Regions from separate parts of the Bacillus lumedeiriae genome, predicted to be linked through region 2. Evidence: riboswitches for the same ligand, from Rfam matches in the RefSeq annotation. Region 2 holds a riboswitch; each other region holds the start of a gene.
The links. Region 2 has a riboswitch for S-adenosylmethionine ahead of QYG89_RS09815 (2-hydroxy-3-keto-5-methylthiopentenyl-1-phosphate phosphatase). Riboswitches for the same ligand answer to the same signal wherever they lie in the genome.

Region 1 (7,594 bases), on a different contig from region 2:
TTCATCCTAATTAAAAAAGACTTGAGGATGTACGACTCAAGTCTTTTTTTTGCGATCACTCCATGTGTCAGGAACAAAATCAAAGCCCCCTGGGTGAAAAGGATGGCATTTTAAAATACGGACAACCGTTAAATATCCGCCTTTCCATACGCCGAACCGTTTGACGGCCTCCAAACCATAATGAGAGCATGTTGGATGGAAACGACATGTTGGCGGCTTTAATGGAGAAATCACTTTCTGATAAAACCGGATAATAAAAATAAAAAGCGGCTTCAACATGACAAGCCCACCTTTACTTTGAGTCAGATTCTTGTTGACTGTCTTCTGGCGGCAAATGAGGGTTATTGTCCACTGGGTCGACTGTATGTTTAAATTGGTAGCCTTTGTTTACTGTATAGACAGACAGCGCAATCACTAGCGCAATAATGATAACAGAAATGATCATAATAATAATCAATGACATTACCTCCCCTTCTTATCATATCACTTTTTTCGTTTGTGTGGAGAAAAGAATGGATGGTTTTAAAGAAGGGAATTCAGGGTAATAACTAAAGAGCAGGATAAATGACAGGAGGAAATATATATGTCTAAACAATTGATTGAACAAGTAAACAAGCAAATTGCCAATTGGACAGTGATGTATACAAAATTACATAATTATCACTGGTTTGTAAAAGGCCAGCAGTTTTTTGCGCTTCACGAAAAGTTCGAAGAGTTTTACACAGAAGCTGGGACCCATATTGATGAATTAGCGGAGCGTTTGCTTGCTCTTGAAGGAGCACCGGTTGCCACACTGAAAGAAGCATTAGAAATGGCGACAGTGAATGAGGCGGAAGGAAAGGAAACGGCTGAACAAATGGTACAGTCGATCATTGATGATTTTACAACGATGATCAATGAATTAAAAGAGGCAATGAATCTTGCTGCGGAAGTGAAAGATGAAACAACAGGCGACATGCTGCTTTCCATCCATCAAGGACTTGAAAAGCATGTGTGGATGTTAAAATCATTCTTAGGTAAATAATTGAAAGAAAATGAAAGGATGTTCCCGGTTGGAAACATCCTTTTCTATGTATTTAATGGTACAAGCGTTTATCAGCGAAGCCGTGATCTGTATCAATTGTATCAAATTTCTGTTTCAACGCTTCAAATAAGTAGAGCCGGAAAAAGTAAGCGAGCTCTTCTTCTTTTAACTCCTTGATCATACCTAAAATTTCCTTTTGCGACAGTTGTTCAAGTACAGTGAGTGTGATCATATCCAGATCTTCTTCTGTTCCTTGAAGTCTTCCGCGGTAAATTTCAAACAGTTCATCGACTAGTTTCAAGTTACCCTCTCCTTTGTTTAAAAGTGTGTGTACTTGTCCTCCCAATCCCTTATAACATTTATACCTTAATTCGGCCAAATAAACCAGTAGATAAGTGATAGAAGAAAATAATTAATTTTATTCATTTTTACGAATAGAAAGGGAACGATAAGCAGAGGAGGTGTCTGAAATGCAGGAAGATAAAAATGTTTATTACATTTCCATTGCTAATGGAGAGATCATGAGGCAGCCAAACGTGTCTCCGTGGAACTTTAAGATTTATGCGACAGACGATGAGATTACGGTCTTAAGAGGGTTGTTTGATTCTAACTATTCAACAGAGTGGGAAAACTTTTTTCGTGCTCACGTGCCTTATGTCCAGTATCATTATGACCGGGAAAATGACCAGTATGATGATCGCCTGAAAAAAGTATATAAAATGATTTATGATTTAGGTGATGAGGAAGCGAAACAGCATATAAAGGAAACATGGAGAATAGAATGAATAGATGTTCTCTCGCCCCTGAAGGGAAAAATAAGGTATAATGGGGTCAAACTCGGGAACGTTCACAGGCAGACGGTAAAAAGTGAGCAGACCGCTTGTCAGCGTGAGCGATAGAAACAGGGGAGAGGACATGAGCGAATTTACGGATGAGAATGGCTGCCGGGTAACGCTTGTCTTTCAGAAAGAAGCTTTTTCATTACCTGCCCGGCATGTCATTGTCTTTTGCCGCTTTAAACAAAAGTGGCTGCTGACGCTTCACACGGTACGAGGACTTGAGTGTCCCGGCGGGAAGGTGGAAGCGGGAGAAACCATTGAAGAAGCGGCCAGGCGTGAAGTATTTGAAGAGACCGGGGCGATTGTGAAAAGCCTGCAATTCGTTGGCGAATATTTTGTTAGGCGCCCGGAAAATCCTTTCGTAAAGGCGATTTTTTTTGCAGAAATAGAGAAGATAGTAGAAAAAGAAAATTATATGGAAACAGAAGGTCCGGTATTATTTGATCAAGATTTGTTGACAGAAAGAATGAATAGCAGCTTTAGCTTTTTGATGAAAGATGAAGTGGTAGAAAGAACGTTAGACTTTTTGATGAATAAGCAATGGCTGCAACAATAATAGATGTGGTGATAAGATGGGAAGAATCATTGATTGTTTCCGCTTTCCATCCCCTAATCCGCATGTTTTACTATCCATGGTTACTTACTGGTCGGGGGGATTGAAAGTCAAAGGAATGCTTGCGGAACCAGCGGCAGAAGGACAATATGACGGCTTTCTTTATTTACGGGGCGGCATTAAAAATGTAGGTATGGTACGCCCCGCGCGAATTGCCCAATTTGCTTCTGAGGGCTTTATCGTATTTGCTCCTTTTTACCGGGGCAACCGCGGAGGAGAAGGAAATGAGGATTTTGCCGGAGAAGATAGAGAAGATGCTTTTGCTGGATTTGAATTGTTGGAAGCTCATCCGCGAGTGACGAATCGTGTGCATATTTTCGGATTTTCAAGAGGTGGCGTGATGGCACTATTTACGGCTTTGGAAAAAGAACATGCGGCTTCTGTTGTTACATGGGGCGGCGTATCCGATATGATCTTAACATATGAGGAAAGAAAAGACTTGCGTCGGATGATGAAGCGGGTAATCGGCGGGAGTCCGAATAAACGAGAAGAGTTGTACAACTGGCGCACACCGCTGTATAAACTTGAGCAGTTAAAAGCACCTGTACTAATTATTCATGGATTGAAAGATGAGAATGTTTCACCCCAACATGCATTTCGTCTGGAGGAACGGTTACAGCAGGTGGATCATCCAGCCCAGACTTGGTACTTTCATCGGTATGGCCACTACTTTCCGCCAGCTGTTAACCGAAAAATCGTAACGGATTTATGCCGCTGGATGAAACAGCAGTAATAAAAGAGAAAACAGGGGAGGGATATGGGATGGGGATGCCAATGGAATTGAACACAATGATTGTGACGAAAGGCAAGGAGCAAAGACTAGAGGAGAACGTATTCTCTTTAAAAAAAGAGGGCTATCGATTATACCCTATAGATATACCGGTTCCTGTGCATAAAACAAGAGATGGGGATATAATCGGTACCGCCGTCATTGAAAAAGTCGAATGGACACAAGACGAAACACAAATTACATACAGGCTTATTTTTTTAAACTCTATTAATTAAAAAAGACGACTCGGGAACATAAGCAAAGCGGTAGAAATGGTAAACAATAAGTATAAGAGATAAACAAAGAGTGCACCGCTGGGGTGCACTCTTTGTTTATATGTTAGATTTGCGGTCCGCCAAGTTCTATAATTTCTTTTGATACGTTCGCAAACTTTTTGAAGTTTTCACGGAACTTACCAGCAAGTTCTGCTGCTTTTGTCATAAATGCATCTTCATCAGCCCAAGCCTTACGCGGAATTAATACATCATCCGGTACACCTGGTACATGAAGTGGAATTTGTAAGCCGAATGTTTTCGTTGTGTATGTTTCAACGTTGTTTAATTCACCTTCAAGAGCTGCTTGAACCATTGCACGTGTATAAGCAAGCTTCATGCGGGAGCCTACGCCGTATTCGCCGCCAGTCCAGCCAGTGTTGACAAGGAATACTTGAACGTTATGTTCGTCAATTTTCTTACCAAGCATTTCTGCATAGCGTGTCGCTTCAAGCGGAAGGAAAGGTGAACCAAAGCAAGTAGAGAATGTTGCTTGCGGAGAAGTAACACCGCGTTCTGTACCTGCAAGTTTAGATGTATATCCGCTCAAGAAATGGTACATTGCTTGTTCTTTTGTCAATTTGCTGATTGGAGGCAGAACGCCGTACGCATCAGCAGTTAAGAAGATAATTGTGTTCGGATGGCCGGCTACGCTTGGATCAACGATATTATCAATTGCTTGCAGCGGATAAGCGGCACGTGTATTTTCTGTCAAGCTGTTGTCATCGTAGTCAGGAATGCGTGTTTCTTCGTCAAGAACAACATTTTCAAGAACAGAACCGAAACGGATGGCATCGAAAATTTGAGGTTCTTTTTCACGGGAAAGTCCGATTGTTTTTGCGTAGCATCCGCCCTCAATATTGAAGACACCGTTAGAAGACCAGCCATGCTCATCATCACCGATTAAGCGGCGGTTTGGATCTGCGCTTAATGTTGTTTTACCTGTTCCCGAAAGACCGAAGAATAGAGCAACATCACCTTCGTAACCAACGTTTGCTGAGCAGTGCATAGATAAAATATCATTTTCAGGAAGAAGGTAGTTCATAACAGAGAAAATTGATTTCTTCATTTCCCCTGCATATTCCGTTCCACCGATCAAGACGATGCGGCGCTCAAAAGACACGATAATAAATGCCTCTGATTTTGTACCATCTACAGCAGGATCTGCTTTAAAGCTTGGAGCGGATACGATCGTGAAGCCAGCTTGATGATTCTCTAGTTCTTCCTTCGTAGGACGAATGAAAAGTTGATGAACAAACAAGTTGTGCCATGCATATTCGTTGATGACCTGAATTGGCAGACGGTGTGCTTGATCTGCTCCTGCAAAACCTTTGAAAACGAATAGTTCTTCTTTTTCACTTAAATAGTTGATTACTTTCTTGTATAATTGATCAAACACTTCAACAGAAATTGGCTCATTGACTGAACCCCAGTCGATTTTATCTTTGGTGGACGGTTCTTCAACGATAAATTTATCTTTAGGAGAACGCCCTGTATATTTGCCTGTTTCAGCACACACTGCACCAGAAGCTGTTAATACGCCTTCTTTGCGGTTAAGTACTTTTTCCACAAGTAATGGCACAGACGGCTGCATTGTTACGTTAGAACCCTTTAAAAGCTCCAAAATTTCGCTTGAAACGCTCACAGTCTTCATAAATTAATAACCATCCTTTATTTAAATTTAAATTAGTTATTTTTTTATCGTTTACTCAAAAGTAGTATAGCACATTCCAATTAATAGTCTATACTATTGATTTATTTTTTTGTAATTTTTTATTTATAACATACCCATTTCTCTATAAGAAGAAAAGCGGAAAAAGGAGGAGCTTTTTACGTGAAATTGGTTGACATCGCTGGCTGGATTTCGTATGATTTAACCTTGAACGGATACTCTTATCCTGAGCTGGCGGAGGGACAGGCCCGATGAAGCCCGGCAACCTGCTTGAATGTACGTGGCAGCCGCATAAACTGCCGTTGCTTATACATGTATAAGCTTCTTTTTCAAGACAAAGGTGCTAACCTGCTGCAAGGGCAAAACCTTGAACGATAAGAGTGAAAGGCCTATGTTGAAATGACCAACCTTTCCTCTCTTTATTTTCAGGAGGGGTTTTTTATTTTTTAAAAGGATAAACTTAGGGACATGAGTACCGTATAATGAACGATCAGCTGAACGAAAAGCTGATCATTTTTAAGGAGGAAGTTTCATGACAAAAAAACGCCGTCTTTTTACTTCAGAGTCAGTAACTGAAGGACATCCGGACAAAATTTGTGATCAGATTTCTGATGCTATTCTAGACGAGATCTTATCAAAAGATCCGAATGCACGTGTAGCAGCGGAAACATCTGTGACAACTGGCCTTGTGCTTGTAGCTGGGGAAATTACAACAACTTCTTATGTAGACATTAACAAAATCGTTCGGGAAACAGTAAGAGAAATTGGCTATACGCGCGCGAAATACGGATTTGATGCCGAAACGTGCGGTGTATTGACGTCTATTGATGAGCAGTCTGCTGATATTGCGGCAGGAGTCGATGTTGCGCTTGAGGCACGTGAAGGCCAGATGAGCGATGAAGAAATCGAAGCGATCGGTGCGGGAGACCAAGGATTAATGTTTGGATTTGCCTGCAATGAAACGAAGGAATTGATGCCTCTTCCAATTTCACTTGCTCATAAATTATCCCGCAGGTTGACAAAAGTGAGAAAAGATGATGTGCTTTCTTATTTGCGTCCAGACGGAAAAACACAAGTGACGGTTGAATATGATGAGAATGACAAGCCAGTCAGAGTAGACACGATTGTTATTTCTACTCAGCATCATCCGGAAGTAACACTTGAGCAAATTCAGCACGACTTACGCGAACATGTCATTAATCCAGTTGTTCCTGCTGAATTAATTGATGAAGAAACAAAATTCTTTATCAACCCGACAGGCCGTTTTGTTATCGGCGGTCCACAAGGAGATGCGGGCTTAACAGGCCGGAAAATCATTGTAGATACATACGGTGGTTATGCGCGTCATGGCGGAGGAGCTTTCTCCGGTAAGGATCCGACAAAAGTAGACCGTTCCGCTGCGTATGCTGCCCGCTATGTAGCAAAAAATATTGTCGCTGCCGGTCTTGCGGACAAATGTGAAGTTCAGCTAGCCTACGCAATTGGTGTAGCACAGCCTGTATCCATTTCAATTGATACATTTGGTACTGGCATAGTATCTGAAGATGTGCTCGTTCAGCTTGTCCGCAGCAACTTCGATTTACGTCCGGCTGGTATTATCAAGATGCTTGATCTGCGCCGTCCAATTTATAAACAAACAGCGGCTTATGGACATTTTGGCCGTACAGATGTTGATCTTCCTTGGGAAAGAGCAGATAAGGCGGAAACGTTAAGAGAGCAAGCAACAAACTAAACAAAGGTTCAACGTTCGTTTGGGCCGCCATCAGGCTGCTTGTAAACAATCTGAAGCCTTCAAACTCGTTAGGAGTTTGAAGGCTTTTTTTGAATGCTTTTATAATAATGTCCCTTTTCTACATACTCTCTAACGATTCTTTCCATGTCTTGTCGATCTGCATCATTCACAGGACGAATGACTTTTGCGGGCCGTCCAAAGGCGACTGAGTGAGGAGGGATGATTTTCCCTTGTGGAACGAGGCTTCCTGCACCGATAAAAGCACCTTCACCAATTTCAGCATTGTCTAAGATGATGGAGCCCATGCCAATGAGTGCGTTTTTTCTAATTTTGCAGCTATGCAGAATGACTTGATGGCCGATCGTTACTTCATCTTCAATGATCAGCGGATTGTTAGGACTTTGGTGCAGGACTGAATTATCTTGTATACTTACTTTTTTGCCGATAATGGTCGGGGCAACGTCTCCGCGGATAGAGGTGTTAAACCAAATGTTTGATTCCTCCCCGATTTTGACATCACCAGTAATGGTTACATAATCAGCTATATAAGCAGAATTAGCAATTTCAGGTGTTTTATTATTATAAGGATAGATCACTTCATGTTCCCCTTTCTGTCAGTTGTACAAGAAATATATAGAAGGTTTGCTTATTATTTTAACTAAAAGGGTTTGGT
Region 2 (7,496 bases):
AACAATAAAGCATTAGCCCCTAATTCTCGTGCCCGCTCCGCTTTCTCATGAAGCTCATTCGTTCTTCCTGACAAATTGACCGCATATAAAGCACGCTGTCCTGTGTTTTCATAATGGCGATCAATGATCTCTTTCGCTGTCGTAATCCGTTTATTAAACGGAGTTAAGTCGTTCTCAAATAAAATCTCATCATCTTTAATCAGATCGATGCCGCCTGCTAAAAGCTCTTCTAATTGAGCAGAGAAGAAAGAGAGATCTCTTCCCATCACTCCTTTAAAAATAGCCATTAATAACGGACGATTGCGAATATTCAATTGCTCACGAATGCCTTTTACCCCGAAACGTGGTCCTGGGAATTTTGCAAGCAGCTCGTCATCGAACGTTAAATCAACCAGTTCATAGCCCTCAAAAAAAGAAAGCTTTCCATATACAGTCGTCAAAATAGCCGGAAGATCTGCCGAGAAGTTAGCAGATGGATAATAAATTTTTACCGTGTCCTTTACTTCTCCTTTTTCCACTGATACGACTTCACCTTTATTTTTCTTTAATTGTTCTTGTTCAAGATGCGGAATGTCTGTCCAAGAACCGACTGTAAGCCCTAGCGCATACTGTTCAGCTTTTTGTCTTTGCTCAGGGTGCGTCGGAAATAAATAAGTAGCTGTTACTCCCATGAAACATCCTCCTTTGTCTTTCCTGTTGTTTTATCATTTTCTCTTATATAAACATGCCAGTTGATTTCCGCTGTGGACGGTCACTTTATGCTCCAATCAACAAAGGGGCAAAATCAACAATAGTCATTAACATAGCCGGCTTTTAAACGAACCAATTCTTCAATTCTTCTAAAGAACGAATATTGTTCCGTTCCATAATCAAATATTTGCCCAGCTCCATCACTTTTTTTCTGCTTGCCATCCGTTTTTGCTCGTCTTCCTCGATATTTAAATCCGGAATTTGGGCAATACTGATCGCGCGGCGGACTAGTTCGCAGCCTGCATAGCCTAAGGCATCCGCGAAAATTTCATCTAATACGTGCGTGAGATATCCATCAAGTTGTGTATAATGCTCCTTCGATTCTGTTTTCCACAGATGGGAGAATGTATCTGCGAATGTATACCACGCTTCCCGTGCTTGTTCGTAACGTTTAGATAGAAACTCGGGATGGCCGATCCCATTTAAAAATAGGTTCGCGATGAACTGACCGATGTCAAATCCGAAAGGTCCGAAGCAGGCAAACTCTGTATCAAAAATCACCGTTCTATCTTCTGCCATAAAGATCGCTCCGCTGTGTAAGTCACTGTGAAGTAATGCATCAGCCTTCGTCATATACTTATGTTTGAGTTTAGCCACTTCCAGCCGCAAACGTTGATCTTGGCTGAGGAATAATACATCATTTCTCATGCCCTCTTCAAAATGGCTCGTTTCATGGAAATTGAATGGCCAATCGAAATGAAGTTCTTCCGTCATCTGCCGCATAAGCGGATTCGTCAAAGAGGCATTTAACTCTTTTTTTACGATCGGATCCATATAAAAATCAGACGTATAGAAAACTGTTTTCGCACTAAATTCTCCTACATCCGCAGCAAACACAGTTGATTCTGTTCCATTAATTAAAGCGACGCGTCCCGTCTCCATCGGAGCCATATCTTCCGTGATAAGAATCGCCATCGCCTCGTCCAAATAATACACTTTGGGAACAGATCCTGGAAGAATTCTATCATATTCTTGTAGTACTTTTGCTTCGAACGTTACCCGATCAAGGGGCATCGGCATACTATCCCCTACTACCCTGCAGTACGGTACAGCCTGCTTAAGAATTAAGCTCTTCTGTTCGCCTGACAATCGATACACATGATTAATTTTCCCGTCACTTACTTCCTCCACTGAAGCTTGTTCTTGCTCATGAAAGAGGCCTAGCTTTTTGACATATTGCACAAGCTCTTCGTGACTTAAAAATGCATATCCCTCTTTGACTTCCTGTTGATTCGTTACTTGGCTCATTCTTTCCCGCCTCTTTCCTGTTGATAAAATGAAACTTCCATCAGCGGGTGATTCTCTTCATTCCCCACTGATGGAATAAAGAACTCAGGCTAAGGACGCCACGTCCTGTGGCAACGCCTGAGTAACCAACATCCTGTTGGCCCGCGAATGGATTGGGCGTTTACTGGCAGTTGATCGCCCGCCTATGCTTCTTTAGAAACACCTTGAAGCCTTGAGCCGGTGGTCTTACTGTCAGTTAACGCGGGATAAATATCACGGTGCATTAGTAAACAGGCACCCATCCTTCTTCTGTCACAAAAATACGAACAGCAACAACTTTCCGGTCCTCAGCTAATGTAAAGTAGTGGCGGACATTTTCCGGAACAGAGATCAAATCACCTGGGTTTAAATGAACTTCAAAAAACCGCTCATCTTTTCCTTGGATAATGAAAATTGCATGGCCGCTCGCAATAAAACGTACTTCATCATCTGTATGATGATGCTCACGCTCAAAGTTTTTCAATAATTCTTCAAGGTTAGGTGTATGATCAGCAAGTGAAATAACATCCCATGCTTTGTATCCACGTCTAGCTGAAATATCCTTAATCTCTTCTTCAAATGCATCTAACACGCCTTGCTTTTCTTCGTCACTCAATACGTATTTCTCTTGTAAATGAGAAGGTAATTTATGAATATCCCAATGTTCATAAATGACATCGTTCTGCTGTAAAAATGAAATCACTTCTTCTTGATTGTCAATAACTTCATTTGTTCCTTGAATTTTGATCGTTGTCATCTTATATTCCCCCTAATTATTCAACATCTTATTTTAACTTTTCTAAAATTTCAATACAATCATAAAACGTATCAAAAGGTTGATAAGGAATTGACAGTGTCTCGCATTTTTCTGATAAGTAATCTCTTGCTATCACTGTATCGGCAATTTTCGCAGCTTGTAAATCAGTTACTGAATCACCGATCACGATGGAATGCGTGTCCCCGCTTGACAGCGCACGGATAATAGAAGGTTTACAGCACCCACAATTTTGGTTCGGACATTTCTCATCACACGCATGAGGCCAATGAATGTGAATATTCTCTCCACTGAAATCCCCTTCATTGCAATATAGTCCAGTAATCGACTCAAATGGCTGTAACATCGGTTTTACGAAAAAGTCAATTCCTCCACTTACAATGTAAAGAGGAATGTTTTGTTCTTTCGTATACCGAACGAAGTCATTAAACCCGTCTCTTATTTCGGCCGTTTCCAAAACAAAGTCAACTATTTCCTGCTTCAAAGAAGAAGGAAGAAGCTGAAACATTTTTCCGACGCCCTCTTGAATACTGATGGATTGAGATAACACATCATCCTTCAACTTCTCCCATTCAGGAGGGGCAAACTGCTTCATAATACTAATAATGTTATCTTTCTTCGTCACCGTACCATCGAAGTCACAAAAGATGATTGGCTTTTTCAAGATGTCGTCACTTCTTTCCATAGCATTTAAAAAAACCTCTTCTATTAAGAAGAGGTTTAAAAAAACAACTTCTTATCTTCCAACATCGTTGCTGTAAGAATTAGCACCGTGCTCACAACGAGTCGGTTGCCGGGCTTCTTAGGGCTTATCCCTCCGCCTGCTCCTGATAAGAGTTTATTTGTTAAGTTTATATTCATATCATACCACTAGGATTATGACATGTTCTCTCATCACTGTCAATATCCTTTTCTTGTCCAGCTGCAGCGCCTTGTTCCTCGGGTCAAATAACCTTCCACCAATGAAGCCAAAGGGCGGCTTCTTTGGTGAAAGAACATTTGCCTGTCGGAGCAGTTCAGGCGCTTTCGCTTTTCTTGTCCAGCTCCGCCTCCTTGGGGCTCGAGGTCATATGCCATTCTGGCCAGAAGGTTCAAGAGCAACCTTCCAGCCGGCTCGTCTTATGCTTGTCGCCGATAAGCGGGCGCCTTCCGCTTTTCTTTATGAAACGAGTGTTGCTGTTTTTTTGCGCATGTTTTCTTCTTCCGGTACTCGGATGAATTTAACAATGATTGAGCTAATCAGATGAAGTGCCGCGAAGATCCAGATCACTCCTTCTGCTCCAATGAGACCGATAAAGGCTAAAGCTAAAGCTGGTGCAACGAATGTCGATAAACCAGCGCCAAGGTTTAGCACGGACATAGCCGCTCCCTTATCTTCCCCAGCAACAGATGGTACTAGTGCTCCAATTGGAACGTAACCGGCCAGCATACTTCCCCAAATAAATCCGACAATGCTTGTCGCGAGAAGGTTTCCGTTTGTAAGTACCGGTGTGTAATATAAAAGGACAGTGAAAACAGCACAGCCAACGCCGCCAAACCACATGATCGTGTTTTTCCAGCCAAATTTATCTCCAACAATTCCGAAAATCAAATTAAATAGAATATTCCCCATGAAAGCTGTACCCCATAATTGCAGCCAAACTGTTGTTTCAATTCCATGTTCCGCCATATGAAGCGGCAGGAACACCGGAAATCCGTAAGCACCTAAACTATTAATTACTCTGACAACTCCACCGGCAGCTACCCTTGGGTTCGTCTTCATAATCGTGATTCCTTTTAATAGTTCATTTAATTTTTCTTTTGTGCTTGAACCTTTTTTCTGTTCAAACTTGTCTTTATTCATCACTAAAGCAAAGAACGCACCGACACATACCCAGAAAATAGAAGTCCATAATGTATTGATGTATCCAAAATGTTTAAGTGCATAACTTGAATACCAAGCGCCAAGTACCATCATTCCTGCACAAAACGCAAACCAAAACCATCCAACAGCTGTACTTAATTTATGTTGAGGTGTACGATAAATCACCCACGTTAAAAAGGAATAAACAAAAAGAGGATAACCGAACCCTTTAATAAAGTACGTCGCTAACATAACTGGATAATTCATGCTTTCAAATCCAAACGTGATAAATCCTGCTGTACCCACAATATAAAATAATAATCCCATGAGCATCGAACGCTTTGCGCCAAACGCTTCTAAACAAACCCCTGAAAACCAAGAAGCAATCGCTATAGAAATACCGTATACACTAAAAATGGCCGCTGCATGCTGGATAGACAAGCCATTTTCGATAAGGAACGGACTCAGCCACCCGGCTTCAAGCCCATCTCCCATCATAAACAGCATCACACCTAAAAAGCCCCAGCCTAATTTTTTAGGTATTCCAATTTTATCTAACATGTTTGTTTCCTCATCTTTCCTTATTATTTATTCTAGTTGTTATATGCTGCATTTATCTTTGAAAAAAAATGTTGTGCTTGTTTCCACTCTTCGTACATCCAGTCATCATGTCCACGGTCAGGCGTAATTACCTTGATATCACCTGATAATGCATCATTAACCCCTAATGCCTGGTTGCATATAACAGCAGCCCCTACAACCGATGCCTGATTAAATCCTTGACGAATGTGCACTTCTTTTTGAAGTAGATTGGCTGCAAATTGAGCTAACGTTTCACTTTGAAAACCGCCGCCACAAGCCCACACATATGGTAAATTATAAGGAGTTACTTCACATAATTGATCAAAATACCACCTAATTGTGCAAGCAATTTCCCATAGAGCTGCAGCTGTAAAATGAGCGCGGCTTAAGTCTTGTTCTAACGGTGCATTAAAAATGAATCCGCCTTTTTTAGAGGCATTTTTTTCATCTGTCAAATACATCCCCAATACCGATATACAGTCGGTCATCTCAAGTTTGCTCATTTCCTGTTCCATTTGCTGATAACCCTCATTTGGATAGAAAATATTTTTTAACTTCTGATAATTAAGTCCAGTAATACCCGGATTAGTCTCTAGCAGCCATCGTTTTTTATCCGTATGGGAATTGGTCCATGCCCTTCTTTCATTATCCACACTGTATTCATCTGTAATTTTGCAAATAGGGGTAGTTGTGCCGGATACGATAACGATATCGTGATTTTGAGCAAACGTACTTTCGATTGCTAGCTGTGTATCCCCTCCACCTACAACAATCAAAACGTCTTCTTTTACTTCCAGCTCCTTTGCCACAGTCGGTAGAATTTCACCAAGAATGGAGCCAGACCATCTTAGTTCGGGTAATAAGCTCGGAGAAAGCCCAATTCGAGCACACATCGCCTCAGACCATTCTTTTTTTCGAACATCATATAGTAACGTTTCTGTCGCCTGTGATGGCTCATAAATGAGTACACCACTTAATTTATACGTCACCCAATCACTAATACTAGTAAACGATGTGATCTGATCCCATAACAGCGGCTGCCTCTTTTTGAGAGCTATTAGCTTTAAAGCTGAAAACAATGCAGATGGCAATCGTCCCGTTGTTTTATAGATATAATCGGGATCTAACAGCTCTTTTTCCCACTCGCGGCCTCGATTATCAATATTCGGTAAACCAATAAATGAATATCCATCCTGATCTTGAAGGACAATTCCCTGCCTTTGACTCGTTGATGTTATCGCCTTAATTGTCACATGCGGGACACTCGCTATCGCTTTTTTTGCTAATCCAACTAGCTGTTTCCAAAGTAAATCAGGTGAAAAGTAGCGACTATCAGGATAAAGAGGCTCTGTTTCATAATGAATATCTTCTCGCTCAACATGGACAACTTCACCTGTAGTCGCAACGATTGCTACCCTCGCATTTCCAGTACCAATATCAAATACTAAATAACCTTGTTTGATCGTCACTTTTCCACTCCTTTCTTATGACATTTCATCCAAGCCTTTCCTATTATATAAGGTTGGAATTTGAAAGGTATGTTGTGTATGCCACTTCGTTACCGCTTGATTCATAATGGATACGTGATGATCCTCAACCTCATAACTTGCACCCGCAAGATGAGGAGTGGCTAACACATTTGGTAATTGGATAATTTCATAGTCACTTTGATCAGGAGGCTCATGATAAAATACATCCAAAATGGCTCCCCTAATCTTCCGTTCTTTTAAAACATAAACAAGGGCTTTTCTTTCAACGACTACAGCTCTTGACGTATTTACTAAAACGGCATCTTCTTTCATAAGTCCTAAATAATGTTCATTAATCATTCCAATGGTTTCCTCTGTTCGGGGTAAGTGAATAGAAACTACATCACTTGTCGAAAAAACATCTTCTAAAGATACACGAGTATAATTAGGATTTTGACTCTCCGCATAAGGATCATAGTATTGTATCGTGCATTGAAACCCTTCAAGAACAGCCGCAATTCGTTGTCCCACAGCCCCAAACCCAACCATTCCAATTGTTTTTCCTGCAATCTCATTCCCTTTGAATTTTACATAAGCCTGCAAGTAGTCCTCATTCCATTTTTCCTGCTTCAACCATTCAGAAGAAGGAATAGTATGTCTAAAGAATGTAATGAGGTTTCCAATGAACAATTCAGCAACTGCTTGAGCGTTGCGTGCAGGGGTGAAAAATACCGGAATTCCTTTTTTAGTTGCAGCTTTTATATCAACATTGGAAGGCATGCCGCGGCATACACCAATAAATTTCAATTTC
Region 3 (7,594 bases), on a different contig from region 2:
TTAATGTGTCTGCAAGCTGTTTATTTTGTGTGGTCATGTACTTCGCAGGGTTTTCCATTGCCGAAAGCAGCGTCGCCTCATTAAAGCGTGCAGGCGGCTTTGTTTGCCCTGATGTTTGTGCAATCAATTGGACGTTTAACGTATCGCCTTTTTCGATCCTCGGGAAAATTTGTTCTTTTAGATCATCTGTTGAATCGTCATCTTCAAAATGATTTTCGTATACTTCTTTCCAGCCGCTTGAAAGGATCGTTTTACCTCTAGCAACGAAGTTCTCATCACTAATTTTCGCACGAAGTGTTAATTGTTCATATTCAAAAGCTGGGAACAATACAGCTAGGAAACGTTTAATCACTAAATCATAAATTTTACGTTCCTTATCTGTAAATGCCGAGAAGTCCACGTATCCTTCAGTTGGAATGATCGCGTGGTGATCGGACACCTTGCTATCATCAACGAATGATTTAGAGGTCTTTATTGGCTTGTTTAAAATTTTATTAGCTAAAGAACGATATTCGCCTACGCCGCAGGATTTGAGGCGTTCGGGTAGAGTTCCGACGATGTCTGATGAAATGTAACGTGAATCTGTCCGAGGATATGTTAATACTTTGTGCTGCTCATACAGCTTTTGCATAATGTTTAATGTTTCTTTAGCGGAGTAGCCAAAGATTTTATTAGCGTCACGCTGCAGCTCGGTTAAGTCGTATAGTCCAGGGGAGAACGATTTCTTCGCCTTCTTCTCAATGTCTATAACTGCTGCGTTTTGTTTGCCGAGTTTTTTTACGATGGCATCGATTTTGTCTTTATCGAAGCTGCGGCCATTGCCTTTTGCATCTTGCCAAGTCAGCTTTAACTTATCCGCCGTTTGCGCTTCAATGCCGTAATAGGTTTGTGCCTTGAAGTGTTTGATTTCGTCTTCACGAGCCGCAATGATGGCAACAGTCGGTGTTTGGACACGGCCGCAGTTTAGTTGAGCATTAAATCGTGTCGTTAAGGCACGTGTGGCGTTAAGTCCGATGTACCAGTCTGCCTCAGAACGTGCAGCCGCTGCTTGGTAAAGATTTTCGTAATGTTTACCCGGTTTTACATTTGCAAATCCGTCTTTTATAGCTTTATCAGTCACTGAAGAGATCCAGAGGCGTTTAATCAGCTTATTAAATTTTGCTTTTTCAAGAATCCAACGGGCGACCAATTCACCTTCTCTTCCCGCATCGGTACTAATAATACATTCAGTCACATCTGAACGCTGCAATACACTTTTTACAGCGTTAAATTGCTTTCCGGACTGTTTGATAACGGTCAGTTTTAAACGCTCCGGCAGCATGGGTAAATCTTCTAAGTTCCATGTTTTGTATTTCACATCGTAGCTCTCGGGGTCAGCTAATGTCACAAGATGTCCAAGCGCCCACGTAACGATATATTTATTTCCCTCAAGGTATCCGTTTCCTTTTTTATTACAATTGAGTACACGTGCGATATCACGTGCTACAGAAGGCTTTTCAGCTAATACTACGCTTTTTGCCATAATTATTAACACCCTTTCTTTTATCCACTCGTTTAAATATAGCACACGTTTGCTGGAGATTCAGTCGTTAGGGACGAGGAGACCCTTCCTTTTATGAGACTATTTAAGTCAAACACCTCTTGTGTTTTTTTACTCATGCTGACTATAATAGTTTATTGAAAATTCAAAAACACAAGGGGGTAGGAAGATGCCGATTAATATACCGCGGGAATTGCCGGCACGGGAGATTTTAGAGAAAGAGAATATTTTCGTTATGGACGTCGATCGGGCCCGCAGCCAGGATATCCGTCCTTTAAATATACTAATCTTAAATTTAATGCCTGAAAAAGAAAAAACAGAAGCACAGTTATTGCGGCTGCTTGGCAACACACCGCTTCAAGTGAATGTGTCTTTTCTACATACAGCCACACACGAATCCAAAAATGTAAGTAAATCCCATTTGGAGCAATTCTATACAACGTTTGAAGAAGTACAGAATAAACGAATTGATGGAATGATTATAACTGGTGCGCCAATCGAACGAATGGAGTTTGAAGAGGTGAATTATTGGAAGGAATTAACCGAGATTATGGACTGGGCGAGTACAAACGTTACGTCTTCTCTGCATATTTGCTGGGGAGCCCAGGCAGCGCTTTATCATCATTTCGGCATCGGGAAATTTGAATTGCCGAAAAAATGCTCCGGCATTTTCAGTCACACAGTGAACGAACCGACTGTTAAATTAATGCGAGGATTTGATGATCAGTTTTATGCTCCTCACTCCCGTTATACGGATGTAGAAAGAGAGCAAGTCGAAGCGCATGAGGAGCTGCAGCTGTTAGCTTCTTCTGAAGAAGCGGGAGCGTTTATCATCATGTCAAAAGATGAGCGGCATGTGATGATTACCGGACATTTAGAGTATGAGGGCCACACGCTGGCGGAAGAATATGATCGGGACGTGACGAAAGGGCTTGACATTGATATGCCAAAAAATTATTTCCCGGACAATAATCCGACAAAAAAACCTGTCAACAAATGGCGTTCGCACGCACATTTGCTGTTTTCGAACTGGCTGAACTATTATGTATATCAAGAAACACCATACGAATGGGAATAATTAAAGAAAGAGGTTGACTCAAAAGGGTCTGACCTCACGCGCAATAGACTGTATATAGCAGGTGCTAATCTATCTAATATACAGTCTATTGTTGAGGTGGGGTCTGACACTTTGGCTGTGAGTCAGCCTCTTCTTTGCTTCAGCTATAAAATTCTGTCTGGCGGTCTTCGAAAATAGGGATTCGTTTTCGTATTTCCGGTACTTTTGCGAGGTCCACTTCACCGATGAGCAATTCTTCTTCTTCTCCTGCTTCAGCGATAATTTCCCCCCATGGATCGACGATGATCGAATGACCAGCAAATTTATTGTTCGGATCTTCTCCGCTGCGGTTGCAGCCAATCACGTAGCTTTGATTCTCGATGGCTCTAGCAATAAGCAGTGTCCGCCAGTGATCTACGCGGGCAAGCGGCCATTCGGCAGGAATGAATAACACGCTGGCTCCTGACAGTACATGTTTTCGCAGCCATTCAGGAAATCGGATATCGTAGCAGATGAACGCCGCCATCGTTTCATTTTCTAATGTAAATAATCCATCATCTTTTCCCGCTTGAAAAAACTTCTCTTCCTCCATCAGCCGGAATAAATGCAGCTTGCTGTATTTCTTAAGCAATTCCCCTTTGTTGTTAATGACGAGCAGTGTATTTTCGACACCGTCTTTCGTTTGATTGGCTACCGATCCGCCAATGAGATGCATGTGATGTTTCTTTGCCTGTTCAGACAAGAAAGTAATCGTTTGATTCGCTTCTTTATCTGCAATTTCATCAAGACGTGTTAAATCATAGCCTGTTGTCCATAATTCTGGAAGCACGGCTAGCTGACATCCTGCATCAGCTGCCTTTTGCAGCCACTTTTTCATGCGATTGTAGTTTTCTTCCGGGTTTCCGAATGCAAGGTCCATCTGGATTGCAGCCACTTTCAATTTCATGTTCTCTCCACTTCCCTTTCTGAAGATTCTTTCTTTACATTCTCTACCTTTCGTTATACCATTATTAACTGTAATTTGAAAGCGGGGGCTGTATATATGAGAAACTTTGAAACAGCGAATCGGCTTCAGGTTTTGCCGGAGCAATTCTTCGCTAAATTAGTCCAGAAAGTAAACAATGCTGTGAACGAAGGCCGTGATGTGATTAATTTAGGACAGGGAAGCCCTGATCAGCCGGCATTCGGCCATATAAAAGAAGCACTGAAAATAGCCGTCGATGATCCGGCTAATGATAAATATTCTCCTTTCAGAGGGTTTGCTCATGTGAAAAACGCATGTGCTGAATTTTATCAGAGAGAATATGGCGTCAAACTTGATCCTGAAACAGAAATTGCGCTGATCATTGGGGGAAAAGCGGGGCTTGTTGAACTTCCGCAATGTCTATTAAATCCAGGAGACATCGCGCTCGTACCCGATCCGGGATATCCGGATTACTGGTCGGGCATTGCCCTTGCAGAAGCAGGGATGCACATGATGCCTTTGAAAGAGGAAAATGGCTTCCTTCCTCAATATGAAGAAATTCCTGAAGAGGTGCTGAAGCGAGCGAAGCTGTTATTTATTAATTATCCGAATAATCCGACAGGCGCAGTAGCTGATGAAGCGTTTTTTGAAAAAACGATCGAGTTTGCCAATCAACATAATATTTGTGTCGTACACGACTTTGCGTATGGTGCCATTGGCTTTGATGGGAAAAAACCAATCAGCTATCTTCAATCTAATGGAGCGAAAGACACCGGCATTGAAATTTATACGATGTCGAAAACGTACAATATGGCAGGCTGGAGAGTGGGGTTTGCGGTGGGCAATCCAAGTGTGATTGCTGCATTGAATTTAATCCAGGATCATCTGCACTGCAGTTTGTACGGCGGCATACAAGAAGCGGCAGCGGCTGCTTTACTTGGACCGCAGGATGAAGTACGCAGGCAAGAAGAGATGTATGAAAAACGACGTAATCTATTAATTAACGGTTTAAATGAAATTGGCTGGAAAGTGAAAGCCCCGCAAGGATCTTTTTTCTCGTGGTTAAAAGTGCCAGATGGTTATACTTCAGAAGAGTTTAGCGATCTGCTGCTTGAGAAGGCCAATGTAGCAGTCGCTCCAGGGATTGGTTTTGGCGAGTATGGGGAAGGCTATGTCCGTGTCGGTTTAGTTGCGTCTGAAGAGAAAATCAAAGAAGCGATTAGCCGGATTGCACAGCTTGATATATTTAAAAAGTAGATTGACAGTAGAGTATAAACGTGCAACAATGCAAATGAAAACAATTCAATAACAACGAACATCTTATCAAGAGCAGGTGGAGGGACAAGCCCTATGAAGCCCGGCAACCGACTCGTTTATACGAGCACGGTGCTAATTCTTGCAGCAATAGCTGACAGATAAGAAAGAGTGCTAACTATTCAACCTCTTCTTATCGAAGAGGTTTTTTGTATATTTAACTGAAAGGCAGGAATGGAACATGATCGTGACTGACCATAAATTAATGACAAAAGAGGACGCAGCGGAATGGACAATTGCAGCTGACAGCTTCTTACATACCGTTCGAATGAGGGAAGGAGAGCACATTTTGTGGCTAGGAGAAGATGCTTCACCTTTGTTATCAAAAATAGCCATTGAAAAAGCGCGCGTTATTACAGCTTCTCCTTCTGCATCCCCTTTCGCAGAGGCTCAGTTTGACGGCGTGGCCGGCCAATTGGGTATTCATTTTTGGGATGAAGGAGAAGACTGGCTGAGAAAAAGCTTTGATTTGTTGAAAGCGGGAGGCCGGCTCGTTATTGATTTAGCTGAAGAAGGAGCATTACGGCATATAGAAGACATTGCTTACATAAAAAGCCTGCCATATTATTGGGATTTGCTAAGGGAAATCGGCTTTGAAACGATATTTGTTCAGCAAGTTACAGCTCGTTCTACTGTGGAAGCAATAGGACAAGGGTGGACAGAGTTGATAGAAACGCCTGAACTTCCCATTGTTGTCAACCGCTTTATCGCTTTAAAAGGTTGCTGAGATAACGGGCAGTGAAATCGACTAAGGGCCGGATTTTAATCAGCTTACACGGAGCTTGGGCGATTGTACCAATATTAATTTCTTCTTCTTTTTCAAAGGCATGGCCGATTTCATTAAATTGTTCAGAATTTCCTTCAAGTTCGTGATAAGTTTTCCATACCCGTTCGCCGTTTTCCATTAAGGCCGATCCTTGTTGGAAGGATTTTCGGCCATCGTTTGCGCGAAATTCGCCTAGATGCATGGCTGTGCATGTGCTGTAATCGGTGCCGATAAACAAAATGGAAGCATCCAGCTCATATAGCCTGGCGAGAGGAGACTGTTCACCGAAAGCAAAATCAAGTGAATGGTGATCAATGATGAACGCGGCATACTTTCCCCAGGCTGTAAAAGAATTAGAAGGGTGAAGGCTGCGCTTCACATTAGGGAAAGTCCGGAATGCCTCTGCAATCCGTCCCATGCCGAGTGTAGGTGTAAACTCCGGCAAATAAGCAGGCATCATATAACGAATGCTTGGCCGCCACTCTTCCGGAACAGGAGGGTTTTTCCAATATTTTGGATCGGTATTATGAGTCGTCTGAGCCGGCATGACAATGGTTCCGTCTTCGGTCACCGTTTTCATTAACGCTTCGACAACCGTTACTTCGCCTCCTTCTATCCATCCTAAAGAGCGCAGGGAGGAGTGAACCATCACAATATTACCAGGAGCTGCTCCAAGAGAATAAAGATCGTTTTTTAATGTGCCGATCGTGATCAATGCTTTTGTTTGTGAAACAAATGGTTTATTCTTCATTGTCTTCTCCCATCATTTTCTTTCATTATAAAGGAAGAAGATGGTTTGGCATAAAAACCTTCTAAAAAAGCGGTTTTGATGCTTTTTTCTTTCTTCTTTGTCTAGTATGCTTAGAAAGACTATGGCGAAATAAAAGGGGGATAACTAGTGAGTGATCGACGTGTGTTTTATCGGACGATTCCCTATAACAAAGAACAATTTTTTCATCAATATAAATGGCTGACGGCTGCTGAGTCCCATCATGTATTTCTGGAGAGCGGACGGGGCGGGCGTTATAGTATAGCGGGGCTGTCGCCGTTTGCAATTATTTCTTCCAATGATGAAGGGATTCACGTGCAGACAGCTAGTGGACGCGAAGACAAAAAAGGCATTCCGCTGTCAGAACTTGAAGGCTGGATGAAGACGTTTGAGGTACCAAAGCAAGACGGTCTTCCTGATTTTCAGGGCGGGGCAATCGGCTATATTAGCTATGATTACGCCCGGTATATTGAGAGGCTGCCGAACGCTGCGGCAGATGATCTTGGAATGCCGCTGCTGTACTTCCTTGTGTTTAAGGAATGGGCGGTATTTGATCATCAAACAGACAAACTGTGGCTTCTTGCTGTAAGTGAAGATGAAGCAGCTGGTGAACGGGTGCTGAATGAAGCGGAAAGCAAGTGGACAGTTTCATGCGGCGAAGAGGAACGTGTACCTGTAGAGAGAGCAGCGGATGAATGGAGCGTGCCTTTCTCAGAGAAAGAATTCCAAGAGGCTGTTGAAAAAACGAAGAAGTATATCGCTGCAGGAGATGTCTTTCAAGTGAACTTATCCGTTAGACAGTCTAAGCCGCTTCATATTCCGGCCATCGCCGTCTATGAAGAATTAAGGAGGTTCAATCCGTCTCCTTATATGGCGTATATGCATACACCGGATTTTCAAATTGTATCGGGATCACCTGAACTGCTTATTAAAAAGGCTGGAAATGAATTAAGTACCCGGCCGATTGCCGGCACCCGCTCACGTGGAAAAGATGATGCTGATGATTTGCGGTTAGCGTTGGAGCTGATCGAAAATGAAAAAGAACGGGCGGAACATGTCATGCTCGTTGACTTAGAGCGCAATGACCTCGGCCGTGTCAGTGAGTATGGTTCTGTAGAAGTCGATGAATTTATGGTCATTGAAAAGTATTCACATGTTCAGCACATCGTGTCTAACGTACGAGG
Region 4 (7,594 bases), on a different contig from region 2:
ATATCATAACCCGTACGAAATAAAACGAATTGATCATGCCTTAACTCCCGCAGATTTACTTCCTCTCTTTTCGCCAGCCGATGATGATCTGGAAGCAGCACTCTCATATTTTCGGAAAAAAAGATCTCGGTTGAAATTTCATGTGTGCTTTCAGGTACCGGAGAGACAAAAGCAAAATCAATCTCGCCTCTTTCCACTAGCTCCCGAAGTTCCTTGTTCGATCCTTGATGAAAGTCAAATCCAATGTCCGCATATTGGCTCCGAAAAGCAGAGATCACACGCGGCAGCGTTTTTGTAGCAAGAGAGTTAGGAAAACCAAGTCGAATCTTTCCGGTTTCTGGATTCAAGTAACTATCTACCGCTGCCACAGCGCGGTCAATTTCAGCCATGGCCAATTCAATATGCTGCAAAAATATCCTGCCTGCATGGGTTAACTTCACATTTCGCCCTTCACGCGAAAATAATTCTACACCGAGTTCATCTTCTAATTTAGCAATTTGCCGGCTGACTGCTGATTGCGCTACATGCAGACGGTAAGCGGCTTCTGTCACATGCTCTTCTTTAGCTACTTCCATAAAGTATTTAATTTGCCGAAGCTCCATTAAGTCCACTCCCTTTCCAGCCGTTTTTCTATTGTATGTTTATTTTACCACGGCACCTTTAAATCACAGAAAAAAAAACGGACCGATAACAGTCCGTTTCAAATGGTAGACAAGAGCTATTTTAGGCACCCTCAGACTTACTTTTTCATTGCGCTATAAAGAACCGCCTTTTGTGCATGCATCCGGTTTTCAGCCTGTTGAAATACAACAGATGCGTCTCCGTCCATCACTCCAGCCGAAACTTCTTCATCGCGATGTGCCGGCAGACAATGCATAAACTTGCAATCTGGATTAGCAAAGGACAGCAACTGTTCATTCACTTGATAAGGAGCAAAATCCTTCAAACGTGCCTCCGCTTCTTCCTCCTGTCCCATACTCGTCCATACATCTGTGTAAATAAAATCTGCTCCTTGTACTGCTTCTTGCGGATTTTCGACAAATTCAAGTTTTGCTCCTGTTTGCGAGCTAATTTCTTTAGCAATTTCCACAATTTGAGTAGCCGCTTCATAACCGGCTGGTGTCGATAATGTAAAGTCCATCCCCATCATTACTGCGCCAATCATCAATGAATGAGCGACGTTGTTGCCATCTCCAACATATACAAGTTTCGTTCCTTTAAATTCACCTTTGATTTCATAAATAGTTAAAAGATCTGCAAGAGCTTGACACGGATGATATAAATCCGTTAATCCATTAATGACAGGTATATTTGCGGCCTCAGCCAATGCTTCAATTCTTGAATGGCTGTGCGTACGGATCATAATGCCATCCAAATACCCTGATAACACCTTACCTGTGTCTTCAATGGTTTCGCCGCGTCCAATTTGCATATCGTTGGAGCTCAAAAACATCGCATGGCCTCCAAGCTGAATCATAGCTGCTTCGAACGAGACGCGCGTTCTCGTGGAGTGCTTTTCAAAGATCATTCCAAGAAGCTGACCTTTTAAAGCATCAAAATACTTTTCTCTATTCTTTTTCATATCATCTGCTAAATGAATAAGTGCCTCTATCGTTTCTGGAGTATAATCCACAAGTTTTAATAAATCTTTCCCTTTTAATGCCTGAGTTTTTTGTATATCTGTTGTTATCAATTTTCTCACCCCGTGTATCTCATTTTTAATTTATCGTTTCTTTCATTTGTTCGCTGTTTATGATCTTATTAATATTTATACATTAAAATTAATTAAAATACAACCTTATTTTCTGAATTCTTCTATTTTTTTTGTAAAAGAACCGTTTTTTTGATCATATGAGGTATACTACATGTATGAAATCAATTAGCGAGGTAACGCATATGAGAGAAAAAAAGTTCATGAAAGATACCCTGTCTGTTAAGACGAGCCATGTCTTCCCGCCTGACACAAATCATCATGGCACTTTATTCGGCGGTAAATTGATGGCAGATATAGACAATATCGCCTCTATCTCAGCTACAAAGCTAGCTAGAAAACCTGTAGTGACAGCTTCGACAGACTCTGTTGATTTCCTAAAGCCCATTCGTGTAGGGGATGCAGTTACGCTTGAAGCCATGGTATCTTATACAGGCACAACAAGCATGGAAGTATTCGTAAAAGTATCATCTGAAAATTTAATGACGGGAGAAAAGGAAGTAGCAGCCATTTCTTTCTTAACATTTGTCGCTCTTGACCAATCGGGGCGGTCAGTTGTGATCCCTGAAGTGATTCCTGAAACAGAGGAAGAAAAATGGCTGAATCAAACAGCCATCAGCCGGGCCGAACACCGGAAAGAACGGAAAAAATACAGCAAAGAACTAGCGGCATTCTTTTCTTCTGCAGGTAAATAGACTGATAAAATGTAATAAACATGTAAAAACCGCTGAATTCCAGCGGTTTTTTAGTTTACAAAAATTAAGATTTATTAACATCCTCTTCCCTTCTCCCTCCACGAAATCGCTTCATTCATTATTCTTGTTGGAGAAAACCGCTGTAATAATAGAGTTCAAATTGTAATATTCCATTTTCCTTATTTTGTCCCCTATACGGTTCACTTCGTTCCTTTTTATACTATATAGAGATGTCATTTGGAGGAATGAATATGTTTGGACAAATGGAAATTGGAATCGATTTAGGAACGGCTAATTTACTTGTTTACAGTAAAGATAAAGGAATTATCGTCAATGAACCATCAGTCGTAGCCATTGATACGGAAACAAAAAAAGTGGTCGCTATTGGTACAGAAGCTAAAGAAATGATTGGAAAAACTCCTGGACGCATTGCGGCTACACGCCCGATGAAAGACGGTGTGATTGCCGACTTTGATATTACATCTGAAATGCTTAAAGGATTAATGAAAAAGGCCAGCAAAGTGTTAGGTTTCAAAATCCGCAAACCAAACGTTGTTGTTTGCACTCCTTCTGGAGCGACAACCGTCGAAAAGAAAGCGATTGAAGATGCAGTAAAAAGCAGCGGCGCAAAAACCGTTCATTTAATTGAAGAGCCTGTCGCTGCTGCGATCGGTGCTGATTTGCCTGTAGAAGAACCAATCGCTAATTTGATCGTTGACATCGGCGGCGGCACGACAGAAGTGGCGATCATCTCTTATGGCGGTGTTGTTTCTTGCAACTCAGTCCGAGTCGGCGGTGATAAGTTGGATGAAGATATCATTCAATACGTACGCAAACAATATAACCTTCTCATCGGTGAACGGACCGCGGAAAAAATTAAAATGGAAATCGGCTATGCTTTAATTGATCACGAAGAGCGCACGATGGATGTACGCGGGCGTGATCTCGTTACAGGTTTGCCTAAAACAATTGAAATAAGCTCTTATGAAATTCAAAAAGCAATAAAAGAATCATTGCTTACTATTCTAGAAACGATTCGCGTCACTTTGGAAAATTCTCCGCCTGAACTAAGCGGTGACATCGTTGATCGCGGCGTAGTCATCAGCGGCGGCGGCGCTCTGTTAAACGGCATACAGGAATGGCTGAGCGAGGTCATTATCGTACCCGTTCACCTTGCTCCTAATCCATTGGAATCTGTTGCGATTGGTACTGGACGCTCGCTGCACGTCATGAAAATTTTGCAAAAAGTAACCAACTAACCGTCTTTTGTATTTTATTTCTGCCAAAAAGGTTGACTCAAAATGAAAGAGTCTGCTCCCACACTAACAACAGACTGTATATTCGAAGGAGTAACTTCTATAATATATAGTCTATTGAAAGCAGGAACAGACCCTTCTGAGTCAACCTCTTTCATTTCCTTGGAAAATCATTAACAACTGCTAGAAAACTTCTTTGAATCCACATTTTTCCTCGAACGCCATTGCGGAACACCAATACCGATTAAGATTAGTACAATCCCGGCTGCCTGCCCGAGTGTCAATTGTTCTCCAACAATGAGCATCGCTCCAATCATTGCCGCTGGTAATTCCGCAGCACCAAGAATGGCCGCTATCCCTGAATCGACATGCGGTGTACCTAATGCAAAGAAAACAACAGGCACAAATACGCCAAACAATCCGATCGGCCAGCCATATTTCCACAAACCGTCCGTGATCGTGCCATCGACGATAAAAGCAGGCGATATAAATAGAAAAGTAGTGAGCAATCCGCTAATAGCGATGATGAAGCTTCTTTGAATCGTTGGCACCCCTTTTCCTGCTTTGCCGCTAAAGAAGAGGTACAATGCAAACATCAAGGCAGCAAGAAAACCATACACAAGACCTTTTGTATTGTTTAACAATCCTAGCCCTTCAGGGGACACACCAGCAGCGAATGGTGTACCTACCCATAAAAGAATAATTGAAATGATCTTTAGATGAGAAGGAAAAGTTCTTAAATAAATAGATTCAATGAGAACTCCAATCCAGGTAAATTGGAAAAGCAAAACGATGGCTACTGAAGCAGACAGCTCCTGTATACTAATAGCATAAAATACTCCTGTTAAGCTTAATAAAATGCCGACACCAAACAGGGACAAAGTCTGTTTGCCATTTACCTTCACACGTTTTGTTAAGATAAATGGAATGAACAGCAGCAGCAGTCCGAAAAGGTATTGAGAACTAGCCGCATGAGCCGCCTCATAGCCGGCATTCGTCATCAGCTTAACAATAGAAGCTTGAAAGCCATAACTGCTTGCCCCTATTAAAATAAATAAAGAATACCGAAACTGATTCAATCTTAATCCTCCTTTATTTAAAGCCAGTATATCCTGCCCAACACTATTCGACAATCCTATTTAAATTATTCTAAATTTTCTATTGACTAATTCCTGCTAAAGGGATATGATATGTTCAATTATCAGATTAAGTGAATAGTAACGTATTTCTTATCAAGAGAAGCTGAGGGTACTGGCCCTGTGAAGCTTCAGCAACCAGCCGCTAGCGGGCCTAGGTGCTAAATCCAGCAAACTGCTGAATCAGTTTGAAAGATAAGAAGGATCAAACATTAACGATGTAAAGCCTTCTTGCTATGTTTAAGGGGGCTTTTTCTTATGATTAGAAATAAGTGGTTGGAAAGGACGGACACTATGAAGCTATTAGACAGGCTGCAAAATGAAGTATTGACAGCTGATGGTGCAATAGGCACTCTTCTCTATTCTTATGGCATTGATTTTTGCTATGAGGAACTCAATGTAGAAAAACCGGAAATTATTGAAAAGATTCATCGTGAATATATCAAGGCAGGCGCTGATATTATTCAAACAAATACGTACAGTGCCAACGCTATAAAGCTTGCAAGATACGGACTGGAAGACCGCGCACTGGAATTAAATAAAGCAGCGGTACGCATTGCCAAGAAAGCAGCGGCACCAGAACAGCGATTCGTTCTCGGCACCATTGGCGGCATTCGCGGTATTGGCAAAAGCAGCGCACCTCTTCCTGATATCGAAGAAGCGATTCGGCAGCAAGCAGAGGCCATTTTGTCAGAAGATCCAGACGGTCTCTTATTTGAAACATACTACGATTTTGAAGAATTAACGACTATTTTACAATTCATTCGCAAGATGACCGATTTGCCGGTGATTACTCAAGTATCTATGCATGAACCTGGTATTTTGCAAAATGGACTTTCATTAAATCATGCATTGAAACAGCTAGAAGCGCTTGGAGCAGACATTGTCGGCGTAAACTGCCGCCTCGGCCCTTATCATACCATTCAGGCATTTGAAGAAGTAACGCTCCCAGAAAAGGCTTTTTTATCCGCTTATCCAAACGCCAGCCTGCTTGATGTAGAAGATGGACGGATTGTCTATGAATCAGAAGCCGATTACTTTGGCCAAGCAGCTGTCCGCCTTCGGAATGCAGGTGTCCGTCTCATCGGCGGCTGCTGCGGTACGACACCAAAACACATTGAAGCAGCGAAAAAAGCACTTGCTGGTCTTGCACCTATTACGGAGAAGAAAGTCATCCCTAAAAAGCCAATTACGATTAAAGAATCCATTCCGCCTATTGTGCCTCCGCTAAGCGAACAAGTAAAAAAAGAACGGACGATTATTGTTGAACTGGATACACCGAAGCACTTGGATACGACCACTTACATCGAAGGAGCTAAGGCCTTGCATGAAGCAGGAATAGCCGCGATTACAATGGCTGATAATTCACTCGCTTCTCCACGTGTCAGTAACTTGGCGATGGGATCTATACTTAAAATGAAGCATCACATTCGTCCTCTCGTTCATATCACGTGTCGGGACCGCAATCTGATTGGATTACAATCCCACTTAATGGGACTGCATGCACTTGGGCTTCATGATATACTCGCTATTACGGGTGATCCAACAAAAGTCGGCGACTTTCCTGGCGCTACTTCTGTATATGATGTTTCAAGTATGGAACTCATCCAATTGATTAAACAGCTGAATGAAGGAATTTCTTTTTCCGGAAAGCCATTCAAGCAAAAAGCCAACTTCTCAGTGGCAGCCGCGTTTAATCCAAATGTTCGTGTACTTGACCGGGCTGTTAAACGCCTTGAGAAGAAAATTGAATGCGGGGCCGATTATTTTATTACGCAGCCGGTCTTTACGAAAGAAAAGATTATTGAAGTATATGAAGCAACGAAACACTTGCCGACTCCAATCTTTCTTGGCATTATGCCATTAACAAGTTCACGAAATGCTGAATTTCTTCATCATGAAGTGCCAGGCATTAAACTGTCAGACGAAACACTTGCTAGAATGAAAGCATACGAACATGATAAAGAGGCATCGGCACTTGAAGGAGTTAGAATTGCAAAAGAATTAATCGATACAGCCGCAGAGCTGTTTAACGGCATATACATTATTACACCATTTATGCGCTATGAAATGTCGATTGAATTGATCCATTACATCGAAGAGCTGGATAGAAAAAAGAATGAAAGAGGGATCACTCATGTCCAAACAATATCCAATTGAACAAGAGCTGGAAAAACGTATTCTTTTCTTAGATGGTGCAATGGGCACGATGCTTCAGCAAGCCGATTTAACAGAGGATGATTTCGGCGGCGAAGAATACGACGGCTGTAATGAATACTTGAATATTACCGCTCCTCACGTGATCGAAAAAATTCACCGTGACTACTTAGCAGCAGGCACCGATATTATTGAAACGAATTCATTTGGCGGTACTCCACTCGTACTAAATGAATATAACCTCGGTGATCAAGCTTACGAAATTAATAAACGGGCAGCAGAAATTGCACGCAAATGTGTAGATGAATTTTCCACTCCTGATCATCCACGCTATGTAGCCGGTGCGATCGGTCCAACAACAAAAACATTATCCGTCACAGGCGGAATTGATTTTGATACATTAAGCAAAGATTTCGAGCTGCAGGCGACAGCCCTTATCGACGGCGGCTGCGACTTAATTTTAATGGAAACTAGTCAAGATATGCTAAATGTGAAGGCTGGGACTCTTGGTATTGAACGTGCCTTCCAAGCAACCGGAAAAAAGCTCCCTGTTATGATTTCTGGTACGATTGAACCGATGGGTACAACACTTGCGGGACAAAACATTGAAGCATTCTATATATCTATTGAACATATTCG

Region 1: another riboswitch for S-adenosylmethionine. It lies ahead of metK (methionine adenosyltransferase); the one in region 2 lies ahead of QYG89_RS09815 (2-hydroxy-3-keto-5-methylthiopentenyl-1-phosphate phosphatase).
Region 3: another riboswitch for S-adenosylmethionine. It lies ahead of QYG89_RS10575 (methyltransferase domain-containing protein); the one in region 2 lies ahead of QYG89_RS09815 (2-hydroxy-3-keto-5-methylthiopentenyl-1-phosphate phosphatase).
Region 4: another riboswitch for S-adenosylmethionine. It lies ahead of QYG89_RS10775 (bifunctional homocysteine S-methyltransferase/methylenetetrahydrofolate reductase); the one in region 2 lies ahead of QYG89_RS09815 (2-hydroxy-3-keto-5-methylthiopentenyl-1-phosphate phosphatase).

The regions. Positions count from the first base shown of each region.
Region 1 covers NZ_JAUIYO010000001.1:658,293-665,886, reverse strand. Annotated here, with positions in the region: gene yidD (membrane protein insertion efficiency factor YidD) at 37-279, opposite strand; gene ytzI (YtzI protein) at 293-457, opposite strand; gene QYG89_RS03385 (Dps family protein) at 584-1,024, shown strand; gene QYG89_RS03380 (DUF6154 family protein) at 1,077-1,325, opposite strand; gene QYG89_RS03375 (hydrolase) at 1,495-1,809, shown strand; gene ytkD (RNA deprotection pyrophosphohydrolase) at 1,940-2,419, shown strand; gene QYG89_RS03365 (alpha/beta hydrolase family protein) at 2,436-3,209, shown strand; gene QYG89_RS03360 (DUF2584 domain-containing protein) at 3,239-3,481, shown strand; gene pckA (phosphoenolpyruvate carboxykinase (ATP)) at 3,585-5,171, opposite strand; SAM riboswitch class I at 5,408-5,570, shown strand; gene metK (methionine adenosyltransferase) at 5,722-6,921, shown strand; gene QYG89_RS03345 (gamma carbonic anhydrase) at 6,990-7,517, opposite strand.
Region 2 covers NZ_JAUIYO010000006.1:42,450-49,945, forward strand. Annotated here, with positions in the region: gene QYG89_RS09800 (2,3-diketo-5-methylthiopentyl-1-phosphate enolase) at 1-671, opposite strand, end outside; gene mtnK (S-methyl-5-thioribose kinase) at 814-1,998, opposite strand; gene QYG89_RS09810 (cupin domain-containing protein) at 2,261-2,773, opposite strand; gene QYG89_RS09815 (2-hydroxy-3-keto-5-methylthiopentenyl-1-phosphate phosphatase) at 2,802-3,476, opposite strand; SAM riboswitch class I at 3,525-3,628, opposite strand; gene QYG89_RS09820 (MFS transporter) at 3,951-5,195, opposite strand; gene QYG89_RS09825 (FGGY-family carbohydrate kinase) at 5,228-6,685, opposite strand; gene QYG89_RS09830 (2-hydroxyacid dehydrogenase) at 6,701-7,496, opposite strand, start outside.
Region 3 covers NZ_JAUIYO010000007.1:26,024-33,617, forward strand. Annotated here, with positions in the region: gene QYG89_RS10555 (DNA topoisomerase III) at 1-1,522, opposite strand, end outside; gene metA (homoserine O-acetyltransferase MetA) at 1,710-2,618, shown strand; gene QYG89_RS10565 (carbon-nitrogen family hydrolase) at 2,758-3,543, opposite strand; gene QYG89_RS10570 (pyridoxal phosphate-dependent aminotransferase) at 3,640-4,818, shown strand; SAM riboswitch class I at 4,879-4,983, shown strand; gene QYG89_RS10575 (methyltransferase domain-containing protein) at 5,057-5,602, shown strand; gene QYG89_RS10580 (aminoglycoside N(3)-acetyltransferase) at 5,580-6,392, opposite strand; gene QYG89_RS10585 (anthranilate synthase component I family protein) at 6,540-7,594, shown strand, end outside.
Region 4 covers NZ_JAUIYO010000007.1:67,387-74,980, reverse strand. Annotated here, with positions in the region: gene QYG89_RS10800 (LysR family transcriptional regulator) at 1-602, opposite strand, end outside; gene argF (ornithine carbamoyltransferase) at 740-1,693, opposite strand; gene QYG89_RS10790 (acyl-CoA thioesterase) at 1,897-2,406, shown strand; gene mreBH (rod-share determining protein MreBH) at 2,658-3,665, shown strand; gene QYG89_RS10780 (EamA family transporter) at 3,836-4,741, opposite strand; SAM riboswitch class I at 4,889-5,000, shown strand; gene QYG89_RS10775 (bifunctional homocysteine S-methyltransferase/methylenetetrahydrofolate reductase) at 5,093-6,958, shown strand; gene metH (methionine synthase) at 6,936-7,594, shown strand, end outside.